Regions from separate parts of the Bradyrhizobium sp. McL0615 genome, predicted to be linked through region 2. Evidence: riboswitches for the same ligand, from Rfam matches in the RefSeq annotation. Region 2 holds a riboswitch; the other holds the start of a gene.
What was found. A riboswitch is a leader RNA that binds a small molecule or an ion and turns the genes downstream of it on or off. The one in region 2 is predicted to bind ZMP and ZTP.
Positions count from the first base shown of each region.

Region 1: linked by a shared signal. The riboswitch ahead of folB (dihydroneopterin aldolase) and the one ahead of ACPPVP_RS10975 (bifunctional 5,10-methylenetetrahydrofolate dehydrogenase/5,10-methenyltetrahydrofolate cyclohydrolase) in region 2 are both predicted to bind ZMP and ZTP.

Region 1 covers NZ_CP188254.1:424,021-428,229, forward strand. Annotated here, with positions in the region: gene ACPPVP_RS01960 (SDR family oxidoreductase) at 1-80, shown strand, start outside; gene ACPPVP_RS01965 (hypothetical protein) at 123-413, opposite strand; gene ACPPVP_RS01970 (aminotransferase class IV) at 467-1,390, opposite strand; ZMP/ZTP riboswitch at 1,555-1,635, shown strand; gene folB (dihydroneopterin aldolase) at 1,675-2,082, shown strand; gene ACPPVP_RS01980 (fasciclin domain-containing protein) at 2,454-3,008, shown strand; gene ACPPVP_RS01985 (cytochrome b/b6 domain-containing protein) at 3,188-3,817, shown strand; gene ACPPVP_RS01990 (molybdopterin-dependent oxidoreductase) at 3,893-4,209, shown strand, end outside.
Region 2 covers NZ_CP188254.1:2,295,909-2,300,117, forward strand. Annotated here, with positions in the region: gene ACPPVP_RS10970 (protein kinase domain-containing protein) at 1-1,352, shown strand, start outside; ZMP/ZTP riboswitch at 1,765-1,844, shown strand; gene ACPPVP_RS10975 (bifunctional 5,10-methylenetetrahydrofolate dehydrogenase/5,10-methenyltetrahydrofolate cyclohydrolase) at 1,860-2,717, shown strand; gene ACPPVP_RS10980 (substrate-binding domain-containing protein) at 2,727-3,521, opposite strand; gene ACPPVP_RS10985 (polyhydroxyalkanoate depolymerase) at 3,764-4,209, opposite strand, start outside.

The DNA.
Region 1 (4,209 bases), 1.9 Mb from region 2:
CGCGGGTGTGCATGAACGAGATCCTGATCAGCCCGACGCACAATCGCGGATTCATCCAGACGCCGCATAATCGGGATTAGGCGGCTCCCCTTCAGTAGATGGGGTAACGGGCAGGCCAAGTCCTAGCAAGCCGCTCGCTCTCGAAGGCGATCGATCCATTCGCCTTCGAGGCCAACTAATGCACTTTCGACCGGCCAACCCGGCGCCGTCTCGATCAGATGCAGCAGGGTCCATGCAAGTCCGAAGCAATCGTCCGGACCGAAGAGCTTCACCAATGCGCAAGCCTCTTCATCCGTGATCGGCGTTTGAACCTTTGATAACTGCTCCTCAAATGCCTGCATCGTCGGAACGGCAGCAGTTGCAGAACTCGGAAGCGGTCCAAGTACGAGAAGCGTGCTGATCGCTTGCTGCATTTTTCTTTCCACTACGGACCGGGCTCAATCCATCCAATGTGCTCGCTGGCCGTTCATTCGCCGGCCTCGGCCTCCAGGGGCCGGACCGGCGTCCGGTGCCAGCCCTCCTCGTGCTTGCGCCAGTAGGTATCCTTGAGCAGCATTGAGATCGGCCCGGGGCGGTCGTTGCCGAGGATGCGTGTGCCGATGCGCGACGCAGGCATGACGCCGCCGGCGGTCGTCGCCAGAAAAACCTCGTCGGCGTGGTCGAGCGCCGATCGGGGAATCGGTTCAACCGCAGCCTCGATGCCGAGTTCGGCGCAGAGCTCCAGCACCGATCGGCGCGTGATGCCGTGCAGGCTGCCGCGATCTGGCGTTGTCACCCTTCCGTCCTTCACGACGAAGATGTTGAAGCCCGGCCCTTCCGTCAGGAAACCCTCCGTGTCGCACAGCACCGCTGTATCGAAATCGGCGTCGTGGGCTTCCATGAGGCCGGAGGTCAGGTCGTTCCACTGATAGTTCTTGACCGTGGGATCGACCGAGGCGTCGGGCACGCGCGGCGTCGAGGCGATGAAGACATGGGCTCCGCGCGCTTGCACGTCCTTCGGAACGACATCGATCCAGGGCAGCGCATAGGCGATCAGGTGGTTTTCGCAATCGGCTGGCCGGCGCGATCCCGCCACGCGTGGCCGTCCGCGCGAGGCCACCATCGCGACATAGGCGTCGATGAGGCCGGTCAGCGCCACGCAGCGATGCAGGATCGCCTCGATCGCGGCGCGGTCTTCCGGTGGCCGGATCCGGCGCTTCGCCATCGAGCGCTCGAAACGATCGAGATGGTCGGCAAGCCGGAAGAAGCCGCCCTTGAACACATGCACGACGTCGTAGACGACATCGGATCGCGTAAAACCCCAATCGGTGACGGGCAGCACGGCCTCGGCGATCGGGACGAAGTGCCCCCTGACATAGCCGGCGCCGTCGGCGAAGATCGAGTTCTTCATCTTTCATCTCCAGGCATCGCAAGGACTCCGGCCATACTATGCCGGTGCGAACGTCCACAGTATTGCCAGTTATTGGCAGCCGTACACATTCATTGCAGTACTCCGAAGCCAGCTCGGAAATATCAGGCATACCCTTGAGCCGCGTCGATTGTGCCTCTATACAAGCGATCTCGCGCGACTGGCGATCGCAGATGGGGCACCATCGGGGAGCGCGAGAAAATCAGCCGCGCGCCTGGGCAATCGGAAAAATCCGATCCACCTTCTGATGAAGGAGCGGCCCAATGTTGACCACCATCCAGATCGCCGGATTGCAGACCTTCGGATACCATGGCTTGTTCGAGGAAGAACGCAGTCTCGGGCAGAAGTTCACCTTCGACATCGACGCGACGTTGAATCCGGCTCCGACGCACCGGGACGACAAACTAGATGCGTCGATCCGCTACGATGCCGTGGTGGACGCCGCGGTGAGCCTCGCCAGCGGGACGAAATATCAAACGCTGGAAGCGCTAGGCGAGGCCGTTGCGATCGGCCTGCTGCGCCGCTTCGCATTGATCGACACCATTACTGTTGGCGTTTCCAAGTTCAGCCCCCCAATCCCGCATACGCTCGGCAAGGTCGGAATTGCGGTGCGCCTGGCCCGATCCGATCTGGCGGATAGGCCTACGGCGGGGGCGCTGGAGGCACTTTTCTAGATTGTTGCGAAAGACATCGGCCGAGCTTTTTTGAGCTACGGGTGCTATCCGTGGTCGTCCCTGCGAAAGCAGGGACCCATAACCACCGGCCTTGGTTTGGCGATGACTATCAGTCACCGTGCCTGATTGTGAAATCACGCGGTATGGGTTCCTGCGTTCGCAGGGACGACACCGGGGCGGATTGTGCGAGCACGGCCCGAACTCTCAAAAGTTTCAGCCATCACGATAATTTATTCGCCGAAACCGGCCGAAAAACCTCCCGTAGCTCGGCCCAACGACGACGAAATCAACCCGGTCAATCGACCTGGCGTCGTTGTTTTGAGCACCGGCGGATGACCCGCCGGCCATCGCAATCCTCGGGAGAAGATTCCATGTCCAAACGTATTGCACTGCTGTCCGCCGCTGTGTTCAGCGCCCTGGCTTTCACCGCCACCATCACCGCGCCCGCCAGCGCGGAAGAAAAGACCGTGATGGTCGGCGGCGCCGCGATGTTCCCCTCCAAGAACATCGTCCAGAACGCCGTCAACTCGAAGGATCACACCACGCTGGTTGCCGCGGTGAAGGCTGCCGGCCTGGTCGAAACGCTGGAAAGCAAGGGCCCGTTCACGGTGTTCGCGCCGACCAATACCGCTTTCGGCAAGCTGCCGGCCGGCACCGTCGACACGCTGGTGAAGCCTGAGAATAAGGCGACCCTGACCAAGATCCTCACCTACCATGTCGTGCCCGGCAAGCTCGCCGCCGCCGACCTGAAGGACGGCATGAAGCTGAAGACCGCCGAAGGCGAAGAGCTGACGGTCAAGCACCAGGACGGCAAGACCTGGATCGTCGACGCCAAGGGCGGAACCTCGATGGTTACGATCTCGAACGTCAACCAGTCGAACGGCGTGATCCATGTGGTCGACACCGTGCTGATGCCGGCGTCCTGAGCTCCCGCGCGCCCTGACTGGTCCCAACAGGGCGTGTGGATTGGCGAGCCGGGGCAACCCGGCTCGCTTTTTTGTGAATTCCATAGGCGCCATGCATCGATCTGATAGCGTCATGGCAGTAACGCTGGCCCGGTTCCGGGCGTATAAATCAAATACCCAATTGCAGACGGGAAACGGATATGTCGGCCCTCACAGTCAGCGACGAGCACGCCGCGTCAACCAAGGCAAAAGTCATCCAGCCGGCCTGGGTGCGTGCGCTGCACTGGACCAACGCCTTCGCGATGGTCCTGATGATCATGTCGGGATGGCAGATCTATAACGCCTCGCCGCTGTTCAATTTCAGCTTTTCCAGCAGCCTCACGCTCGGCGGCTGGCTCGGCGGGGCCCTGCTCTGGCATTTCGCCGCGATGTGGCTGTTGATGGTCAACGGCCTGATCTATCTGACCGTGGGTCTCGCCACCGGCCGCTTCCGCAAGAAGCTGCTGCCGATCACGCCGGAGGGCGTGATCTCGGATACCAAGGCGGCGCTGACCGGGAAGCTCTCGCACGAGGATCTCACCAAGTACAACCAGGTGCAGAAGCTGCTTTATGCCGGGATCATCGTCATCGGCATCCTTATCGTGCTGTCGGGGCTGGCGATCTGGAAGCCGGTGCAGTTGCAATATCTGACGGCGCTGTTCGGCGGTTATGACGCCGCCCGCTACGTCCACTTCTTCTGCATGGCGGCGATCGTCGCCTTCATGGTGGTTCATGTCGCGCTCGCCCTTCTGGTGCCGAAGAGCCTGCGCGCCATGATCATCGGCCGCTAATTAGAGCATGATCCGGAAAAGCGGTTACCGGTTTTCCGACAAGATCATGCGTAAGATATAACAAGGAGCACGGTCATGGGCCGCATGCGCAACCTTCTCATCCCCGGCGTTGACAAGACGCTGCTCATCAGAGACGCGATCAAGACCATGCCGGATCTGAGCCGCCGGCGCTTCATCTCCGGTGGTGCCAGCCTCGGCGCGCTGACGCTGCTCACCGGCTGCGACGTGACCGACAGTTTCTCGGCCGAGTCGATGCTGAAGCAGGTATCGAAGTTCAATGACGGCGTGCAGGCGCTGATCTTCAACCCCAATGCGATGGCGCCGACCTTCTCGGAGAAAGACATCACCAAGCCTTTCCCGTTCAACGCCTATTACGACATCGAGGAAGCGCC
Region 2 (4,209 bases):
TCGGCGACTCCAGGATCTATCGCCTCTCGGGCAACTCGCTCGAACAATTGACCAACGACCACCGCGTCGTCATTTCCGCGGAGCAAAGCTATCTCGGCCGTGCGCTTGGCGTGAATTCGCAGGTCGAAATCGATCATCTGACGTTCAAGATCGAGAACGGCGACACCTTCGTGCTGGTCACCGACGGCATTTACGAGCATGTCGGCGACCGCGTCATTGCGAGGGCGATCAAGGACGGCGCGGCTGATCTGGACCTGGCCGCAAAGAATATTGTCGAGATGGCGTTCGATCTCGGCAGCAAGGACAACCTCACGGTCCAGATCGTCCGCGTCGATGAAGTGCCTGACGGCGCCGCCAGCGAAGTGTTCGCGCAACCGCATGAATTGCCGCTGCCGCCGCTGCTGGAAGCGCGGGCGGTATTCGATGGCTACCGGATCGTCCGCGAGCTGCACGGCTCCAGCCGCAGCCACATCTATCTCGCCGTCGACATCGAGACCGAGGCCGTGGTCACCATCAAGATTCCGTCGATCGATCTGCGCGACGATCCCTCCTATCTGAAGCGGTTCATGATGGAGGAGTGGGTGGCGCGGCGGATCGACAGCCCGCATGTCCTGAAGCCCTGCCTGCTGCAGCGCAAGCGCAACTTCCTGTATGTCGCGACCGAATACATCGACGGCCAGACGCTGACGCAATGGATGATCGACAACCCGAAGCCCAGCCTGGAAACCGTGCGCGGCATCGTCGAGCAGATCGCCAAGGGGCTGCGTGCGTTCCACCGCAAGGAGATGCTGCACCAGGACATCCGGCCCGACAACATCATGGTCGACGCCACCGGCACGGTGAAGATCATCGATTTCGGTTCAACCAAAATCACCGGCGTCGTCGAGGCCGAACCGTCAGGCATGCACAGCGATATTCTCGGCACGCAGCAATATACCGCGCCCGAATATTTTCTCGGCGAGCCGGCGACCTCACGTTCCGATTTGTTTTCCCTCGGCGTCATCACCTACCACATGCTGACCGGAAAGCTGCCCTACGGTGCGCAGATCGCGAATGCGCGGACGCGATCGCAGTTCAACAGGCTGGTCTATCGTCCGGCCTCACATGGTGACCGCGAATTGCCGCAATGGATCGATGGCACGCTCGAGAAGGCCGTGCATCCCAATCCCTACAAGCGTTATGACAGTTTTTCGGAATTCTTGTTCGACCTGCGTCATCCCAACGCGAACTATCTCTCGACCTCATCGACGCCGCTGATCGAGCGCAATCCGCTGCTGTTCTGGAAGAGCACGACCATCGTGCTGGCGCTCGCCGTGATCGTGCTGCTGGCGATACAGCACATGCATCGGTGAATGCGGACTAAGGCGATAAGATAAAGCGGGGGAGTTTGGTTTAACACGGCTTCAGGAAGGCTCGGGATCATAAGGGCATGTTCTCGGATCGACTCTTGGCGGGCGCTCTAGGCTTGTTCCTTGCATTCAGCGCGGGCGGCAAATTGCAGTTGTGGCTTGATGAGGGGAAGGTTTGGCAAAGAAGCAAAGGCCGCGAACCAAGGCTGCTATCGTATGACGAGACGCCGTTTTCATATGTCTCGGAGATCGTCTTTACATCCTGGTTGTGCTCTCCGGACTCGCCCTTGTTTGGTGGGCGCTCGGCGGCAGCTAAAAAAAAATCTTAGCAAGCGCAGCTCGGACGAGCCGAGCGATATCCAGGTCATCCTCGTTTCACGGGCATTGCTTTCGCTGCTCTAAGCCGCTATCAGGCACTCCTCTGCGCGACTGGCGCTCAGATGGAGGACCATCGGGGAGCGCAGGGACGATTTGCCGCGCGCCTGGGCACCAACCTTGAACGGAGGTGCCATGACTGCGGAAATCATTGACGGGCATAAACACGCTCAAATCCTTCTCGACAATGTTGCGGGTGAGCTGGATCACCTGTCGTGCGCGCCGGGCCTGGCCGTGGTTCTGGTCGGCGACGACCCGGCCAGTCACATCTACGTCCGCAGCAAGATCAGGATGGCGCGGAAGCTGGGCTTGCGGGGCGAGACGAAAATCCTGCCGCACAGCGTCACCGAGGACGAGCTGCTTTCCGTCATCGCCACGCTGAATGCGCAAGCCGACATTGACGGCATTCTTGTCCAGCTGCCATTGCCCGCACACATCGACACGTTGCGGATCATGGCCGCGGTCGATCCGGCGAAGGATGTCGACGGCCTGCATGCCCTGAATGCCGGCCTCCACGGTGCGGATAGCCTCGTTCCATGCACGCCGCTGGGCTGCCTGAAGCTGATCAAGTCGATGGTTTCCGATCTGACCGGTTGCCATGCCGTCGTCATCGGCAGCTCCAATATCGTGGGCAAGCCGATGGCCGCGCTGCTGCTGGAAGAGCGGGCGACCGTGACGCAAACCCACATCCATACGCGCGACACCCAGTTCATCTGCCGCGGCGCGGATATCCTGGTCAGCGCGGTCGGCAGGCCCGGATTGGTGCGCGGAGACTGGATCAAGCCGCGGGCCATCGTCATCGATGTCGGCACCGCGCGCGTCGCGCGGCCGGAAGGCGGTTACGATTTGCGCGGCGATGTCGCTTTCGAGGAGGTGGTGCAGATCGCCGGCGCCGTGACGCCCGTGCCAAAAGGCGTTGGTCCGATGACCATCGCCTGCCTGATGGCGAATACAGTAAAGGCCGCGAAAGCCCGGTCAGCGAGGCTTCATTAGCTGCCCGATCTAGTTGGTCGCGCCTGCCGGAATCGGGTCCATGCCGCTCTTGACGATTTCGGCGCGGGCGGCGGGTGAGGCGAGAAACTTGATCAGCGCCTTGCCGGCATCCGGTTCTTTCGAGACGGTGGCGATGCCTGCAGAAAACACCGTGATCTTCTGCAACTCGTTCGGCAGCGGGCCGATGATGTCGATGCCTTCCACCGGCTTCAATTCGCTCATCTGCTGAAAGCCGATCTCGGCGTCGCCGTGCGCGACGATCTCGCCGACGGGAGTTGCCGGAATTTTCCGCGCCTTGCCTTCCATGGCCTCCTTGATGCCGAGCTTGTCGAACATTTCGGTCGAGACGTAGACGCCGCTGGCGCTGTCCGAATAGGCGATGGTCTTCGCTGCCAGCAGCGCGCGCTTGACCGCATCCGCCGTCGAGATGTCCGGCTTCGGCGTGCCCGATTTCACGGCGACCGCGATCGGCGACTTGACGAGATCGACGCTGCTGCCCGCGATCACCTTGCCATTTTTGGCGAGATCTTCGAGCGCATAGCCGACCATGATCAGGACGTCGGCAGGCTCGCCGCGCTCCAGCCGGATCGGAATGGCGTTGGTCGTCGTGCCCATCGACGGCCCGTAGGCGGTCAGCACCTTGTGACCGGTGGCGCGCTCGAATTCCGGCACCAGCACCTTGTAGGCCGCCGTCAGCCCGCCCGAGATCATCACGCGGACTTCGGCGGCAGAGGCCGTAACGGTCAGCAGGCATATGCTGAGAATGGCGAGCGCGACAGCGCGAAGATTGATCGAAAGACGCATAACTGATCCTCCGCGGACGACTCTTGAGCGGTCGGCCTTGGGGGGATGTTAGCGCGGGGAGGGAGGGGCTGCTAGAGCCGGCGCATCGTCATTGCGAGGAGCGAAGCAATCTATCGCTCAGCCGTAGGGTGGGCAAAGGAGCGAAGCGACGTGCCCACCATTTATCACCAATCGAGCTGCGAGATGGTGGGCACGCTTCGCTTTGCCCACCCTACGGCATTGCGCATGACGCAACAAATCCCTCACGCATTCACATGCACGAAATCCCGCAGCAGCGGATAGATCTCGTTGTTCCAGCGCTTGCCCGAAAACACGCCGTAATGGCCGACGCCGGCCTGCATGTGGTGCACCTTGCGATAGGCGCGCACGCCGGTGCAGAGGTCCTGCGCCGCCAAGGTCTGGCCGATCGAGCAGATGTCGTCCTTTTCGCCTTCCACCGTCATCAGGCCCATGCGCTTGATCGAGGCCGGGTTCACCGGCCGGCCGCGATGCATCAGCTTGCCTTGCGGCAGCAGGTGCTCCTGAAACACGTCGCGCACGGTCTCGATGTAGAATTCCGCCGGCAGGTCCATCACGGCAAAATATTCGTCGTAGAAGGTCTTGATGACTTCCGCCTTCTCCTTCTCACCCTTGGCCAGATGATTGGCGAGGTCGATGTGCTGCTTGATATGGCGCTCGAGATTCATCG